DNA from 4 places in the Aneurinibacillus baijiui genome. Region 3 is predicted to be linked to each of the others. Evidence: riboswitches for the same ligand, from Rfam matches in the RefSeq annotation. Region 3 holds a riboswitch; each other region holds the start of a gene.
The links. Region 3 has a riboswitch for cobalamin ahead of AB3351_RS15785 (ABC transporter substrate-binding protein). Riboswitches for the same ligand answer to the same signal wherever they lie in the genome.

Region 1 (4,295 bases), on a different contig from region 3:
CTGCTTATAATCCCCGAGAAGAATCGGTTTCCAAATGCCACCCTTTTTATGGGCAAAGTTGGACACGTGAAAGGTGAGTGTCACCTGGTTATGTCGCGGATGAAAATAGACGACCTGCGTTATATCTTGCGGCTTCGTACTGTGCTTATTCATGCCGGGAGTACCTGCGGAAGCAGTAGGTGCTCCATTGATATAAAGCGTGTAGGATGTAAAAACAATCGGGATGTATAGAGCTTTGAGAGACATATTATCCGCAGGATTAAAGCGGATGGAAATTGTGTACGTTGCATATCCCTTACCGGAAAGAGAATGTCCCCCAACCTGTTTTCCATTCCATATCGAAGGAACAGAAATAGTGGACATCTCGGCTGTAGAGGCAGGCAGTGAGTTGCTCGGTGCAGTAAATTGCCCCCATGTAAGTCCCCACTCTCCATTCAGTTCAATAGGCCCCTGCTTAGCGAAGTTCCAACTGGAAGCATCGAGAATACCGAAAGATGCTACAGGCGGATTGGACCGGGCTGTGCAGCCGGTGAGGAATACGCACACACAAAGAATAACGAAGGCAAAAGCATTCCCCTTCATGCTAGGCAGCCCCCTTTTTATGTATGCTACTAGCAGGTGTTTACTTCGGTTCCACTCCTAAATCTTTTAAGTACACAATGGCTTTTGAGCGTTCATTCGTGCCGATTTTTGCATAGATCATGCTGACATAATTCTTCACGGTACCTTCACTGATATACAATGTTTTAGCGATTTGTCGGTTGTTCATGCCCTGAAGCATAAGAGCCGCAATCTCTTTCTCACGATCGGACAATTCGACTCCTTGCTGCTTAAGTCGTTCGGTATGAATCGTATGTTGTGCTTGAGAGGAGAAGTGTGAGAGGCGTGCCGCCAGTTTGGCGGCGATGACGGCAGGCAGCATGATCTGTCCTATGGCCGCGTCGCGGATGGTTGCAATCAGCTTATCACCCGGCATATCTTTCAATAAGAAGCCGCTTGCACCGTTGGATAGACCTTCTACGATGTACTCATCTTCTGCAAATGTCGTCAGAATGAGAATAAGGGTAGCAGGATAGTCTTTTTTAATTTTTTTGGTGCTCTCAATGCCATCCATGACCGGCATCTTAATATCCATCAAGACAATATCGGGTTGAAATTTTGCCACCATTTCATAGGCTTCGAGGCCGTTTTCTGTAGTGCCGATCACCTGCATATCGTCTTCTAAATCCAGTATTGTTCTAAGGCCCTCTCTCATAAGTGTCTGGTCGTCAGCAATCAGGATTTTGATCATACAGTTTTCCGCTCTCCTTATTACAGAGTTGGTATTTTTATTATAATTCTTTTTTACTAGAGATGGAGACGGTATATTCTCAAATTGTGTTATGAGATAGATAGTGTGCCTTATCGCTTATTATAAAGGCGTAGAAGTCACAATATAAGGGCGTACAGTCATAAAAATGGTCATAAAATACGGCATATTGAATATAGCGCTATTTTAGGGTGTGTGGTATAATGAGCACAATTTTAAACTGAATAGGAATAGCTTTATGGTACTTAAAATTCCGGTTATAGAAAGGAAGATCGGAATGGAAAGTTTAAAAGGGAAGTTCGGTGCAAAACCGACGCGGTCCCGCCACTGTGAAGAGGAGAACAATCCCATCGATTCACCCACTGCTTCGCCTGCGAAGCGGGAAGGGGGTGATTGTTCATTGACTCGAAGCCAGGAGACCTGCCGTAAAGAGCAACACTGCTACACCACGAGGATGGGTAGGTGTTCGAAGGGGCATGATGTACGCTTGGCTTGTTTGGTTAACCGATTGTGCGCTTTTGTATACCTAAGCATCTTTTCCGTGGGAGAGGATGCTTTTTTTATTTGTATATAGAGTTAAGAGGGGGAAGATGAATGAAACGAAAGCGTACGCTATCAAGCATAGCTGTGGTTTTGGGATTTGTGCTGTATTTCGTATGGAATGATCCGCAGACCGCTTATGCTATGCACATTATGGAAGGATTTCTGCCTGTAAAATGGGCCGTATTCTGGTGGGTATTATTTCTGCCCTTTTTCCTGTTGGGTGTTCGGTCATTGACACGGATTACAAGAGAAAACCCAGAGGCGAAGCTTCTGCTTGGTCTGGTAGGTGCTTTTGCTTTTGTTCTATCCGCACTAAAAATTCCTTCTGTAACAGGCAGCAGTTCACATCCGACGGGTGTAGGTCTTGGGGCAGCCTTGTTCGGTCCGCTTGCTATGACGGTACTAGGGACACTTGTTCTTCTGTTCCAAGCTCTTCTTCTCGCGCACGGAGGATTAACTACGCTAGGGGCTAACGCATTCTCTATGGCGGTAGTGGGACCCTTTGTTGCATATGCTGTGTACCAAGCGATCGCTCGTTCTACAGGAAAGCAGCGGCTGGCGATTTTTATGGCAGCCGCATTGGCTGATTTGACGACATATCTTGTAACTTCTGTACAACTGGCGCTTGCTTTTCCAGCGGCAAGCGGTGGCTTTGCGGCATCATTTGCAAAATTTGCAGGGATTTTTGCTGTAACCCAAGTGCCGCTGGCTATTAGTGAAGGATTATTGACGGTGCTTGTATGGAACTGGCTTGTTGCCTATAACGGAAAAGAATTGATGCAATTGCAATCTATTAGACGAGGAGCGTAACGATGAACAAATCAAAAGGTTGGTTAAATATCGTGCTTGTCCTTAGTGTCATCGCGCTGATTGCGCTTCCGCTTCTGCTCATCAAGGATTCTGAATTTGGAGGCGCAGATGGAGCGGCGGAGGAAGCCATCGGTGAAGTAGCACCGACTTACGAGCCGTGGAGTGAGCCATTGTTTGAGCTACCGGGCGGTGAGACGGAGAGTCTTTTGTTTGCTCTGCAGGCTGCGATTGGAGCCGGTATTATCGGGTATGGCATCGGTTATTATAAGGGCCGGTCTTTAAAGCGAGACCAGTTGGATGAAGATTCAGCTTGATGCCATCGCATATACGAACCGACTTCGTCATATTTATCCGGCGCAAAAGGTAGGCTTCGGGCTTTGCATGCTGTTGTTTGTCCTGCTATCACATACGTTGGTGCATGCTGCTGTGTTCATGTGGATGAGTGCATGGATTGTCCTTCGTGCCGGTATTTCGGGTCGGGTGTATGTGCGATTGCTTGGGGCAGTGACATTGTTCCTGATGCTCGGCCTGCCTCCGTTGGTGGTGGAGATATCCGCTGCACCACCAACGGACACGGTGTTATTCCAATTTTCTGCCGCCTCCTGGCACATATACGGAAGTAGAGAGGGCGTGGAGAAGGCTGGTATGCTGCTCATTCGTTCGCTGGCTTCGGTATCCTGCCTGTATTTTATCTTGTTGACGGTGCCGTTTACGGAATTGCTTACGGTCCTGCGGCGCGTAAAAGTGCCGGTGCTTCTAACTGATTTGCTGCTTGTTATGTACCGTTTCGTCTTTGTTTTTTTGGAGACGGCAGAACAGTTGTGGACCGCCCAGCAGGCACGGAGCGGGAGCGGAAGATTTCGAAAGAAAATACGGGATGCAGGTTTTCTGATCGTTCGGCTTTTTACCCGTACATTTCAGCGTTACCAGCAGCTTTCTATCGGACTTGCCGCCCGTGGGTTTACCGGCGATTTGCGGGTCATATCTACGGCATCTTTTTCAGGAGCGGGACGCTATGGGGTCGAGGCTGTTGTTGGTTTTGTTTTACTTGTGGCGCTTGAATGGTGGACGAGGAGGTAAGGTGGTTGGCTTGGATTATAGAAATGGATGATGTGTCCTATACATATCCGGGAAGCACGCAGCCTGCATTAGACGGGGTAACCCTGCGGATTCCCACGGGAGCCCGCTGTGCGCTAATTGGACATAACGGCTGCGGCAAATCGACACTATTCCTGCATCTGAATGGTATTTATCAACCGGAGCGCGGAGAGATGAGATGGAAGGGCGAGCCCTATATATATGGCCGAACCTTTTTATCAGAACTTAGACGAAAGGTAGGCCTGGTTTTTCAAGACCCGGAACAGCAGTTGATTGCAAGTACCGTTGCAGAAGATCTCTCTTACGGATTGTGCAATGCTGGCCTGGCCGAGAGCGAGATTAATCAAAGAGTAGCACATGCACTGTCGCGTTTTGGCTTAGATGAGCTGCATGCAAGGCCAGTGCATCATTTAAGCTTGGGTCAGAAAAAGCGTGTAGCGTTGGCTGGTGTCATGGTGATGCGGCCGGAACTTCTGCTTCTAGATGAGCCGACGGCGTATCTTGATTGCCTGCATACAAGGCGGCTGCTTGAAGA
Region 2 (4,295 bases), on a different contig from region 3:
AATCGGATTTATCATAGGGGGCAGTGCGCTGATAGGGATGTTTGGCGGCCTTGCCGGCGGGGTGCTGTCGGATCGATTTGGTCGCAAGAACATCATGCTAGGAGCGCTGCTTGGCTCCGCAATTATTTTTATAGGGCTGGCGGTAAGTGTTCATCCTATAATGCTAGTGCTGTTCACCCTGTTAAAAGGCATGGCTACCGCTTTTTTTGACCCGTGTGCCAAAGCGTTGATTGCCGATTTGACAGAGCCAAAAAAACGGGTACGGGCTTTTTCGTATCGTTATCTGTTTACGAATCTCGGATTTGCGGTTGGCCCCATCATCGGTATGATCGCCGGTGTCAAAGCGGAGAGTACGCTGCCGTTTTTTGTAGCATCCGTTATTTTTCTTATGTATTTTGTATTGCTGTGGGTGTACGTAAGGAAATATAAGATTGCCGATATTTCCTCTTCTGGAATCCACCGGCCGGTTTTGAAAGAATCGTTAGGTGTAATACAGAAGGATAAGGCGCTTCTTTTGTTTATTTGCGGTGGAATCATGGCGATGTCTGTGCATGGTCAATTTTCTGTTGTACTACCCCAATATTTTGCAGCGGAGTTTACGAGCGGGTTGGATTTTATTCAGTTATTATGGACCGTACACTCCCTTGTCATCATCATCGGAAGCATGCCTGTGGCACGGGCGGTTGAGAAGCGGAGCGCCTTTTTTTCGATTGTGATCGGCTCCGTTTTGTTTGCGATAGGATGTGTCTGCTTCTCGTTGTCATTTAATGTGTGGACGTTCATTTTTTCTATGATTATTTTTACGTTGGGCGAGATCTTCATAGCGCCCGCTGAGTATGCGATTATCGATGAGATTACGCCGGAGTCGGTGCGCGGTACGTATTATGGCGCCTTCAGTTTTACAACAATGGGTTCCTTTTTGGGACCAGGCTTTGCCGGTATGCTGCTTGTTGAGTTTGGCGGCAGTGTTATGTTTTCAGTGCTTACTTTGGCAGCGTTGATTAGTATTTTCTTTTATTGGAGAGGCTCCGTTCACAAAATGAATGGGATGCTGACAGTAAAGCAATAAAAAAGGTTGTTTACTATATGTGTTATATGTATGCTATATGTAATAACAATTACATTGTATGCAGCTAGGTGCCTTTGTGAAATACAAAGGGTAACAGGGAATCGGGTGCAAGTCCCGAGCGGTCCCGCCACTGTAACCGGATAGTTCTCTTTCATATTGTCACTCGATTGATGATCGGGGAAGACGAGAGAGGGCATGGACCCGGAAGCCAGGAGACCTACCTAAGATGCGACACCACAATTACCTTCGCGGAAAGGAGAGGTGTATTGAGAATGAGTGGCAGCCGTTTGGCTTTTTGATGTTACCTGCATTTTCGTACCTGACCCCCGTCCGTCAAGACGGGGGTTTTTTGTGTGGCCAAGCCAAAAGAGATGGAAGATAGAGGAGTTCATAAGATGAGAAAGTCGATACACTTGCATGTGTCCGTACAGAAAGCTCAGAATATTCGTGTGCGAATGGCTCTGGTCATTTTGTGTGTGCTGCTTCTGGTATCAATTACTGCGGCTGTGATGCTTGGGCCTGTCAGCATCTCTCCGCTTACGGTATGGAGAATTGCGCTAGCAAAAATAGTAGGCTCAGCTTTTGTGATTGAGCCGGATTGGCATGCGGCACAGGAGAGCATTGTATGGGACATCCGGTTTCCTCGCGTTTTGCTCGGAGCGGTAGTTGGAGCTGGATTGGCAATCGTAGGGGTGGTTATTCAGGCATTGGTGCGCAATTCGCTCGCAGACCCGTATATTCTGGGGATTTCTTCTGGTGCCTCTGTTGCTGCTACGCTTGCGATTTTGTTTGGCGCACTCTCTTTTCTGGGGAGATACGCATTGTCTCTTGGTGCCTTTTTAGGCGCGCTTTTTTCCATGATCGCCGTTTACGTACTCGCACAGGTTGGCGGCCGAATGCACACAACACGCTTGCTGCTGGCAGGTGTGTCGGTATCAATTATTTTATCTGCAGTAACGAACCTTATTGTGACGATGGCGCCGGAGGAAAAGGGAATGCGGGATGTTATGTTTTGGATTATGGGAAGTTTTTCTGGAGCAAAGTGGGAATATGTCACGCTTCCTGGGTTGCTTGTCGTCTGTGGTTTGATTTTTCTACTTGTACAGTACCGGTCGCTTAATGCGCTGTTAATGGGAGAGGAAGCGGCAACAACCCTGGGAGTAAACACACATTTTTTCCGTAAAATATTGTTTGTCATCTCCTCTCTTCTGACAGGAGTGATCGTGGCAGTAAGTGGAGCGATTGGCTTTATTGGCCTGATGATTCCCCATCTTGCCCGGCTATTTGTAGGCTCGAATCATCGATATGTGCTACCGGTTAGCGCTTTAATTGGTTCAATTGTAGCGATCTGGTCCGATGTGCTGGCTCGCATGCTGCTAGCGCCGGAAGAGCTGCCTGTGGGAGTTATTACCGCATTATGTGGAGGTCCGTTCTTTATTTGGCTGCTGCGGCGCAGTTCTTATTCGTTCGGAGGGGGGCGAGAGTGATGATTCAGGTGGATGCTGTATCGCTGCGTATGATGCAGGCGACGATTATACAAGATATATCGCTGGATGTTCCGGACGGTGCCTTTGTTGGAATTATTGGACCGAATGGAAGCGGGAAATCCACACTGCTTAAGACGATGTATCGTGTATTAAAACCGGATACCGGGTGTATCCACTTCAACGAGCGAGACCTATACGAATTATCTTCGCGAGACGTATTTCAAAAAATGGCTGTTGTTGGACAGGAATTCCCTCAGGAGTTTGATTTTTCTGTAGAAGACATAGTGGCAATGGGACGGGCTCCGCATAAGCGGATGTTCGAATCGGATACGGAAGAAGACCGGCTGATCGTGGAGTATGCTTTGTCCTGTGTACATATGGAAGACTATGCCTCGCGCAGCTTTATGAGCTTATCTGGCGGTGAAAAACAGCGGGTTCTTATTGCTCGTGCACTTGCTCAGCAGGCTCGGGTCATTCTGCTTGATGAGCCGACCAATCATCTTGATATCCGCCATCAACTTCAGGTAATGGAGCTGACAAAGGGACTTGATGTAACGTTGGTTGCTGTGCTGCATGATCTAAACTTGGCTGCTGTGTACTGTGACTATTTGTATGTGATGCAGAAGGGGCGTATCGTTGCTTCGGGGAATCCGTCTGATGTGCTGACGTATGAATTATTGAGTGAAGTATTTGGGGTAGAAACAGAAATTATTACACATCCGGTAACACATACACCCTATATTATTTTTCTGTCCAGTACGAACGAATAACTCATTTAAAAAATAACAGATGGAGCGACGCACATATGAGAAAACGAAATCAATTTTTGCAACGAATCGCAGTAGTGCTTGTCGTTGGCCTATTATCCGCATGCAGTTCATCTTCTGGTACCTCATCTGCCGTCGAACAGGCGTCTTTAGGTAAGACCCAGCAGAAGGAAAACGCATCCTACGAAAAAGTCACCATTAACAATTTGGGACATACATTAACATTCACACAGCCGCCCAAACGAGCTGTTGCATTAAACCAGCATGCGACAGAAATCATGCTGGCTCTAGGCTTGCAGGATTCAATGGTAGGAACCGCATATCTTGATGATGCCATTCTGCCTGAGTTTAAGGATACGTATGCGAAGATTCCTGTTCTGTCAAAAGCATATCCATCAAAAGAAGTTTTCATGGCAACTGCTCCGGATTTTGCATATGCCGGATGGAAAAGCGCTTTTACTGAGAAAGCATTGGGAACGGTGCAGGAGTTAGCGTCTGCCGGCATTCCGGCCTACATTCAAGAGTCGTCTACGACTCCGTTCCCTACGCTAGAAAATGTATATCAGGATATCCGCAATATCGGGCGTATCTTCGATGTGGAAGAGAGAGCGGAGACTCTGATTGCCACGATGCAGAAGGATATTGATCGAACCGTTAAGCAAGTAGGCTCTGTTACAAAGCCGCTTAACGTGTTTGTCTACGATAGCGGTGAAGATAAGGCTTTAACGGCGGCAGGTAACTACATGTCCAGCCTTATTGCATTAGCCGGAGGGAAGAATATTTTTAGTGATATAGAAAAAGGGTGGGCGGAAGTGAGCTGGGAGGAGGTCGTACATCATAATCCCGATGTTATCGTGATCATAGACTATGGCGCTAAAACAGTTGAGGAGAAAAAGAACGTGCTGCTTTCAAAGAAAGAGCTTGCGGAAGCTCCGGCCATAGTGAACCAGAGATTTATTGTTCTTCCGCTTT
Region 3 (4,295 bases):
TCCCCACCGCTAAGCTGCTCCAATAATCTGCAGGCCATCCCTTCTAAACCGGTCCGCACGAGGGCATGCTGCACAGCCGCCTCATCCTCTGCAGCATTGCGCCGAAAAAGACTCCGATATGGATATCTTCCCATGGCTACCGCCTCTTCAACTGTAATCGGCAGCGGCAGAAGACCATCCTGACTCACAACAGCCATCTTGCGGGCCAACATTTTCGAGGAATAGGAAGCCAGTGGTTTATGATCAATCTGTATCTCTCCGGTGTCAGGGGTTAGAAGACGGGAGATCACCTTCACCAGCGAAGACTTCCCAGACCCGTTCGGGCCGATAATTCCTACTGTTTCGCCTTTTTGCACCTGAAATCTGATGTCTGATAATATTTGCCGTTGTCCAATGCGCAAGGATACGTCCGCTACTTCAATCAATCCGAGTGCCCCCCAGCATAATCCTTTATCATTCTACGCTCTTTTTAAAAAAACAGCCGTCTGCGCTTGCGCAGCAAATAACCGAAAAACGGTGCGCCCAAAAAGGCAGTGATAACCCCAATTGGCAGCTCCTGCGGCTCCATTAGCGTACGGGCGAGCGTATCAGCCGCAATTAACAGGATCGCTCCTGCGACAGCCGATACCGGAAGCAGGACACGATGATCGGAACCCACAATCGCACGCATCATATGCGGAACAATCAATCCAACGAAGCCAATTACGCCGGACACCGCTACCGCAGCTCCTGCTGTCAGTGAGGCCGCTAGCAGAACAATCAGCCGCGTCCGTCCCACATTCATGCCCAGATGGTGTGCCTTCTGCTCTCCAAGCGCGAGCAGATTCAACTCGCCTGCAAATAAAAAGATAAGCACACCGCCGGCAAGAATATAAGGAGCGATGGCAATGCCGGAAGACCAATCGCTCAGCGACAAGCTCCCCATCAGCCAATACAAAATACGCTGCATCTTCTCACCGGATATCGACATGATAAGAGATAACCCGGCTCCAAGAAATGCTTGTACTACGACCCCAGATAATAGAAGCGTCTCAATCTGCACCTTACCGGCAACATAGGCAAGCCGATATACAATAAATAATGTGCCAATCCCGCACACAAAGGCTACGAGCGGCAGCGTCCACTGCCCGAAAATTGCCAGCCCTTGTCCAAATAAAATGAAGGACGCTGCCCCAAGTGAAGCGCCGGATGATACGCCGAGAATATAGGGATCAGCGAGCGGATTGCGCAGCACTCCCTGATATGCAGCACCTGCTAGCGCCAACGCCGCCCCGACTAGAATGGCCAGCAGAATACGCGGCATACGGATATTCCACACGATCACTTCAGCCGCCTGTGACCATTCCTTCTCCACTCCGCTTACAAAAGGTAAACGGGAGAGAATGATCTTCCATACCGTATAAAAGGATAGCTCTGCACTTCCTATCGAAACACTGCCCACAATCATCACTACAAGTATAAAAAGAAGGGGAAGCAGCCAAAATCCCAGCTTCTTCCCAAATCCTCGTTGCTCTTCCTTCAACCCCATCATTCCTTATTTCCCGAACAATTCCGGGTGCAATTCCGCAGCAATTTCTTTGAGACCTTCGGTAATGCGTGGTCCCGGACGATTAACAACATCAGAGTCAACAGCGAACACCCGACCATTTTGCACAGCTTTTACATGCTGCCATTTTGGACGCTTCTTAATTTTTTCCGCACCCTCTTTATCATAGTAACCGTATGTGTTCAAAATGACATCGGGATTGCGCTGCAATACCTTTTCTTCGGATAGCTGCTTCCATCCTTCCAAATCTGCGGCAATGTTTTTGCCGCCTGACATCGTAATCATATCGTGGATAAATGTACCTGTACCCGCTGTAAACAGGGATGGGTCAACTTCAACCCATACATTTGGCCGCTTATCTTCGGCTACGGACTCTACTTTCTTTTTCACAGCTTCTACATCAGCCTTCATCTTATTCACTACATCAGCCGCTTTTGCATCATTGCCGGTTGCCTTACCGATCATCTCAATGGAAGTATAAATTTCATCAAAGTTTTTTGCTTCCATCACGACAACAGGAAGACCCGTTTTGCGCAAGGCATCAACCGCTTCCCCATTCCCGGTATCCGCAAGAATCAGATCCGGCTCTAGGGAAACGACCTTTTCCATATTAACTTTAAGATCACCGACTTTTTCTTTCTTTGTTACTTCCTCAGGATAGTTATCATAATTAGACACGCCTACGACCTTGTCGCCTGCACCCACTGCGTAAGCAATCTCTGTCGTACTCGGTATAATGGATACGATGCGCTCAGGCTTCTTCTCAAGCGTAACCTCTGTTCCTGTACCATCCTTAATAGTAAGTGGAAACTTCCCCGGTGCCTGGGCAGTTTCCCCACCGGCAGGTTGCTGTTCGCCTGACGGGGTAGACGCAGTGTTACCGCAGGCCGCAAGCAAAACAAGCAGCAGCGCCGCTAAGATCAATGATGTGTATCGTTTCATTCTCCCCACTCCTATGCTCTGAACTAAAATAAAAAACCCGCTTCAGCGAGGAAGGCGGGCATGTTGTGTCCGTAACAAAAGATGGTACGTCCAATACCGCCGCATTCCTTAATCCCCGAAGGCATGTGGTCGACTTGGCAAACAGGCAGGTCTCCTGACTCTAAGTTCATCGTACTCTCACATCCTTCCCACACACGATAAGTGTGCAGTGGACAGCAAGGCAAAAGTACTCCCCTATTACAGTGGCGGGACCGTGACGGATTTACACCGTGCTTCCCTATTATCTTCGCATGTGAAGACCTGTTCGCTTTATTATTTTTTAATTATAGGCGTACGGCCTTGATTTTACAACATCCAATGACGTGCATTCAGAATAACGGCCGCTGGTATACGGTGATTGTATTTCTTCCCTGCTTTTTTGCGAAGTAAAGCGCAGAGTCGGCTTGCTGCTGCAATTCCTCTTCAGTAGATGCCGAGTCAGGATATATATCGATTCCGATACTAAGCGAGGCTGTGAGAGTCTGTCCGTCTATGATAATCGGATGAAGAGACAGGTGTTTCTGCATATTCATAGCCTTCTCTACCGCCGCCTCTCTATCTGCACCGAACGAGAGGACAATAAACTCATCTCCCGCATACCGATACGCTTCATCCTCTGGTCCGAGCGCCTGTTGCATACTTTCTGCAATGCGACGCAGCAGCATATCTCCGACATGGTGACCATACGTATCATTAGCTTCTTTTAGTCGGTCGGAATCAATCATCAACAGTGCCAGTGACTGACCCTGCTTCTTAGCAGCATGAAGTCGATTGCGCAAATCAATTTGGAAGGCGCGACGATTCTTCAGACCTGTTAACTCATCTTTAATCGATAGCTCATAGACACGATCATAAAGTTCGGCCGTCTCTATCGCACTGGCGATTTGGGTACCGATCATCTCTAACAGTTCTTCATGCTCCTGCTTATAGGCGAATTCCCGGTAGCTCTGTGCCGTAATCACACCTTTGACTTCATCGCGCAGAATCATCGGCACAAAAATCAATGTATTGGTGTCCTGCGCAGGGTTGCCCCAGCGCATAATCGTTTTTTCCGACGATTCTTTTTCTGTATAAATATGTATAGTACGTCTCGTCTTCAATACCTGTGAGGTAATCCCCTCGCCAAAGCGCATCTCTTCTTCATATCGTACACCATCGTCAACAGCAAACGGAATGCGGATGTATTCATCGCCTTCTCGATATAAAGCAATAAAAAAGGCATCCGTGTCCATCACACGGGATACAAGCTCAAAAGCCTGTTCATAAATCTTTTCTTTATTAAATGTCTGGGTAGACGCCTGTTGGAAATCATGCACAATTTTCAAATGTTCAGACATCCAATGCAGCTTTTCCACTTTCGCATTTATTTCCGAAAGCTGCTGAAGCAGCGTACGATGAAGCTCTTTTTCCTTCTTCGGCAGCGGTATTCCTTCTATTTCTTCGGCCGCAAGGTCCAATGCAGCCGATGTAAGCTTTGTCTCTTTCATCTGACGCAGCAATATAGCATATCGAGTAAGCATCCCTTCATAGGGGGAGGAATATCCCTCACTTTTTGCACTCACATTCCGTTCCTCCTTTGCATGCATATGGCAGATGCAAAGAAAAAAGCAGACGGTCTCACTGACCTCCTGCTTCCTCTCCGATCAATCACTGATTTCTACCTGATAACCGCAGTACTTACGGACATTGAGCACACCATTCTCAAAAATTAAGTACTGACCTTTAATCCCGATTAAGCGATCTTCAATAACCGGCTGCTTGTCCAAAT
Region 4 (4,295 bases), on a different contig from region 3:
GTTTCCAAATGGCAGCTTTCGAAAGTACAATTCAAACACGGCTTTTCGATTATGCATACCATCCTCCCAATACGTCTCTGTCATATTTATCTGATACAAATCGGTATGCAATGCCAGACTGTCATCAGTGTATCGCTTCTCCATTCGTAATCCCTCCCATGATGAATGTGAATGTCTTCTCTACAGGCTGCAAATCGTTGCACCAAGACAATGCTTCATATGTTGCAGCGCCCAATTATGCCCGACCTGATTAAAGCTTGCGACAGCATCCTCATGAACCGTAATGCGAAATCCCTTATTATAGGCATCTACAGCAGCATGCAAAACACAAATATCCGTACAGACGCCTACAAGATGTATCTCTTGAATCTGTCTTGCGCGCAGTTGAATTTCCAGATTGGTTCCGACAAAAGAGCTGTACCTTGTTTTATCCATATACATCACATTCCCCCTATCCTGATAGGTCGTGTATATATTTTGAAGTCGACCATATAACGCGCGTCCGCTCGTGCCTTCAATATTATGGGGAGGAAACAAAGTCGTCTCAGGATGATAAGGATCATGCGCCTGGTGTTTATCTACCGCAAACACAACATAATCTCCCTGCACAATTGCTTCTTCGGTGATGGTAGCAAGACGATTCTCAATCGCTGCACCCGGTTGGCCAACAGGCAAAGCCCCATCAATAAAATCCCTCGTGTAGTCAATGACAAGCAATGCTCTTTTCATTTTTCACATCTCCTTTTAAATTATCAATTATCAAATTGTTAATTATTAAGTATAAAAAAGGGTGATGGATTTATCTCCACCCTTTACAATATTACCGCCAGATCGACGGCGTTATCCATACATCAACAAAACGATACAACTGTGTTGGCCTCTTCGCCCTGCCTGTCGGTGTAGTAACCTTTGGCTTGTTATGCTCATCAAGCGCTTCTGTGATAAACGGTAATGATGGCGCTTTTCTGAAAAAAGCCGACTTTACGCTAATCACAGGGTCATCAATGACCGCAAGCAATACGGTCCGTAGTTCTTCTAACTTAAACTCCTCAGGCAAAAAATTCTTCGCTACGGTCGTTGTCAGCATATCTGATTTGACAACTTTCACCGCATCCTCAATGATTGCCCGATGATCAAAAGCCAACTGTATATTGCCAACCTCCGCTAAGTCGAACAACGCTACCTCCGCTGCATCATCTGCCGCTCTCCGCCTCGCCAAAGCCTCCTCTGATACAATCGCATAATGTGCATTGGAAATAATCCAGCCGCGCGGATCGCGTCCCCATGCATCATATACACCATAATGCTGGATATGAATATTCTCGACGCCTGTTTCCTCTCTCAGTTCCCGTTTAGCTGCTTCGTATGCCGTCTCCGGCGGTACAATAAAGCCCCCAGGCAGCGCCCATTTGCCACCTTCAATGTTCGGTTCACCTTCGGCATCAAGTGCAGCCCGTTTAATAAGCAATATTTTTACGGTACGCTTCATTTCATCTTTCTCATCAGAAACGATAGTGAATACAGCGATGTCACTCGTATAGCCATCCGGCGTACGATATTGTTTTGGGTCATAATTCGCCAATGCTTCTGCTTCGTCTTTGTATCTAGCCATTAGGATGACTCCTCCTCAACCACTTCAGGCAGTATCCCTGAGTAGAGTGTAAGGCTTCACTCAATCAAATTAAATTAACAATTTGTTATTTGTTAATAATATATGATATACGATGGAACTTTGCAACCCTTTTTATAAAAAAATCGCTATATCTCCTTTTGTTCACCATATCCGCGGCTGTAAGGTATAGAAGAATTGCTGCATTTGCTCAGATGAGACACTTTTTCCGATACGTGCCATCGCAAAATTAGCAGAATGCGCCTGTATATCAGGATCATCCGTATAGACCTCTTCCATCCCTGCTGATACGAGCAACCGCTTTAGCATACGCTTGTATTCATAGACATCTAATGTGCCGTGTTGTAAATCCCAGTGCCAGTAGTATTCAAAAGCAAGAACAATACATTGTTCAATATTTATCTCACTTTGAAAAAGCTTCTGTAGAATAGCAGAGGCAATATGGCGAGAGCGATAGGGAGGGGCTACTTCCAACGCTCCCATCATGCGGACATATGGAAGGGAAGCCCAGCGTTCTTCAGGCTCCGGCAGTAGAAGTGTAGCATATCCTACAATCGTGTCATGATGAACAGCAATACAAATGCGTGTTTGTTCTTGTGAGAGTATTGTTTGCAGACGAGCATGCTGTTCATCCGCCTTGCCAAAGCATGATAAGCCCGCATGCAGAGGATACGGCAATGATTGTTCCATAGATAAAGAAAGCAGCGTAACTCCTTCATTCTTTACCTGCATGCGTACCACCTCTTTCCTTTTCGCACTCAATCGGATACAAATAGTATGGCGGTAAATCATCCACAATGTGGTATTCTCCCAACTGGTGATTCTCCCACAGCACAATAAGAAAAAGTTCATGCGTGCCAAGGACTTGTCCTCTCATTCCGTCAAAGCGTTCCACGCGCATTCCTTCTATAAATAATTCATGCATCTTCATATCCTCCTTTTGTATACAAAAAAGCATCTCTTCCTAAAAGAAAAGATGCTCAAATAAGATCGTTATACGTTCAGACACCCACCGATCTCTTGAACACCTTCCCATCCTCGTGGTTTTACAGTGCTGTTCTTCATGGCAGGTCTCCTGGCTTACGAATCCTTGCTCCTCTCTACCTTCCCATTCCATCGTCATGGAACAGTGGTTTTGCATAAGAGTTGCTCCTCGTTTACAGTGGCGGGACCGCACCGGACTTGCACCGGTTTCCCTATTACGCATGCAAAGTAATGAATTACACACATGCACCATAAAGCAAAACTATGAAATTATAAACAAGCCAACCGATGCGTTACCCGGTGAATGCATCCCTTAGGATGGTTGTTTCTTTGTTCCGCCTATCTCAGCTTGCTGAGCCGGGAGAAACTCTCCCTTTTGATACGTATAGGTGATGTTGTGAGCATCATATGCCGCTTCCCCGCTAACAATCCGATTGATTAGTTGTTTTCCCGTCTCTGCCGTCATATCCTGATACCATATTCCTTCTGGATATTGAATCACGACACAAGCATCCGCACATCTGCCATTGCAGCGTGTACGTGTAGTGTGAATGAGGTCATCTGCAGCCAGATTAGCGATCTGCTCCCGTATCCCCTGCGTCACCTCTTCTCCTCCGCGCTTCATGCAGCTCCCTCCGTTGCATAGTAGAAGATGATGCCTCACCCCATGCAAATTTCGTGTAGCCATGTGTTTCACCTCTTGCAGCTAATATTTTTCATACAAAAAAGGCATCGTTCTCCATAGGAAAAAGATGCCCTTGTTACCGCATTCGCAAAAAGCTTAATGGAGTATCCCATTAACCATACGCAGCGCAGCACATCTCTCATCCTCGTGAGCTTGTTGTGTCATCATCTCAAGGCAGGTCTCCTGGCTTAGAATCATAAAGCCGCTGCTTCCTTCCCGCTTCGCTTACCATGAAGCAGTGGATATAACTTGCAGACAGCTCTCCTCATTACAGTGGCGGGACCGCGCCGGATTCACACCGGCTTCCCTCTTATGCTGCTATGAATCAATCATTGTGATTAGCAGCACCTTGAAATACATATGTACTTGTTACACAAATTATAACAATAGGTATACAAGAAAGCTATGATTTTATCATCTCTATGATCTTATAAGAGAGGAGGCCTATACTTCTTCAAAAGGGACCGCGCCTATATAGCGCAGCTTCACTCCATCGAGCACAGCTTCGACCACTCCACCGTTATACACATAATCATAGAGCAGCACCATCGTATTCGCCTCAAATGGCAGCGTCTCTCCTATACGCGTAAGCAGTGCGGGAAGAATGCTTTCCCAATAGGAATGCCCTTCAAGAAGCTCTGTAAGCGAAGAGGAAAGAGGACGGAACGAAACCTCTACAAAGTCCTCGTCAATATAGGTATCTTCCATGTTATACACCTGTACAAACGCAGGCGCTATCGCATCACCATCTTCATCATATGTGTACTCCATCAAGGTCTGTGCCTTCTCTTCATCCTCCGATCTACCAATCCAGATCGACACGATTGATTTCTCTTCCACTACTCTCTTCCTTTCTCTATCGATTGACCATAACAGGGTCGATCAGCTTGAATCCTATCCATATTTTCATTGTAGCAGCCACACTCTTTCAGCGGTAGACTGCATCATACATGCTGCTCGATCCGAAACATTCGCAATTCGGCATGCAGTTGATGA

Region 1: it holds a riboswitch for cobalamin, as region 3 does, so the genes downstream of both, AB3351_RS21990 (energy-coupling factor ABC transporter permease) here and AB3351_RS15785 (ABC transporter substrate-binding protein) in region 3, are expected to answer to the same signal.
Region 2: it holds a riboswitch for cobalamin, as region 3 does, so the genes downstream of both, AB3351_RS09140 (FecCD family ABC transporter permease) here and AB3351_RS15785 (ABC transporter substrate-binding protein) in region 3, are expected to answer to the same signal.
Region 4: it holds a riboswitch for cobalamin, as region 3 does, so the genes downstream of both, AB3351_RS01575 (hypothetical protein) here and AB3351_RS15785 (ABC transporter substrate-binding protein) in region 3, are expected to answer to the same signal.

What each region holds. Positions count from the first base shown of each region.
Region 1 is NZ_JBFTXJ020000019.1:45,660-49,954, reverse strand. Features, by position in the region: gene AB3351_RS22000 (sensor histidine kinase) at 1-582, opposite strand, end outside; gene AB3351_RS21995 (response regulator) at 623-1,291, opposite strand; cobalamin riboswitch at 1,532-1,751, shown strand; gene AB3351_RS21990 (energy-coupling factor ABC transporter permease) at 1,904-2,662, shown strand; gene AB3351_RS21985 (energy-coupling factor ABC transporter substrate-binding protein) at 2,665-2,976, shown strand; gene cbiQ (cobalt ECF transporter T component CbiQ) at 2,960-3,742, shown strand; gene AB3351_RS21975 (energy-coupling factor ABC transporter ATP-binding protein) at 3,766-4,295, shown strand, end outside.
Region 2 is NZ_JBFTXJ020000003.1:531,375-535,669, forward strand. Features, by position in the region: gene AB3351_RS09135 (MDR family MFS transporter) at 1-1,069, shown strand, start outside; cobalamin riboswitch at 1,121-1,307, shown strand; gene AB3351_RS09140 (FecCD family ABC transporter permease) at 1,465-2,556, shown strand; gene AB3351_RS09145 (ABC transporter ATP-binding protein) at 2,553-3,326, shown strand; gene AB3351_RS09150 (ABC transporter substrate-binding protein) at 3,362-4,295, shown strand, end outside.
Region 3 is NZ_JBFTXJ020000008.1:143,458-147,752, forward strand. Features, by position in the region: gene AB3351_RS15775 (ABC transporter ATP-binding protein) at 1-425, opposite strand, end outside; gene AB3351_RS15780 (FecCD family ABC transporter permease) at 470-1,531, opposite strand; gene AB3351_RS15785 (ABC transporter substrate-binding protein) at 1,535-2,488, opposite strand; gene AB3351_RS15790 (hypothetical protein) at 2,512-2,658, opposite strand; cobalamin riboswitch at 2,616-2,807, opposite strand; gene AB3351_RS15795 (sensor domain-containing diguanylate cyclase) at 2,857-4,089, opposite strand; gene AB3351_RS15800 (DUF2797 domain-containing protein) at 4,171-4,295, opposite strand, start outside.
Region 4 is NZ_JBFTXJ020000001.1:323,638-327,932, reverse strand. Features, by position in the region: gene AB3351_RS01595 (nicotinate phosphoribosyltransferase) at 1-144, opposite strand, end outside; gene AB3351_RS01590 (cysteine hydrolase family protein) at 181-729, opposite strand; gene AB3351_RS01585 (NUDIX domain-containing protein) at 821-1,612, opposite strand; gene AB3351_RS01580 (GNAT family N-acetyltransferase) at 1,775-2,362, opposite strand; gene AB3351_RS01575 (hypothetical protein) at 2,346-2,555, opposite strand; cobalamin riboswitch at 2,679-2,883, opposite strand; gene AB3351_RS01570 ((2Fe-2S) ferredoxin domain-containing protein) at 2,928-3,302, opposite strand; cobalamin riboswitch at 3,456-3,666, opposite strand; gene AB3351_RS01565 (immunity 22 family protein) at 3,744-4,139, opposite strand; gene AB3351_RS01560 (methyl-accepting chemotaxis protein) at 4,244-4,295, opposite strand, start outside.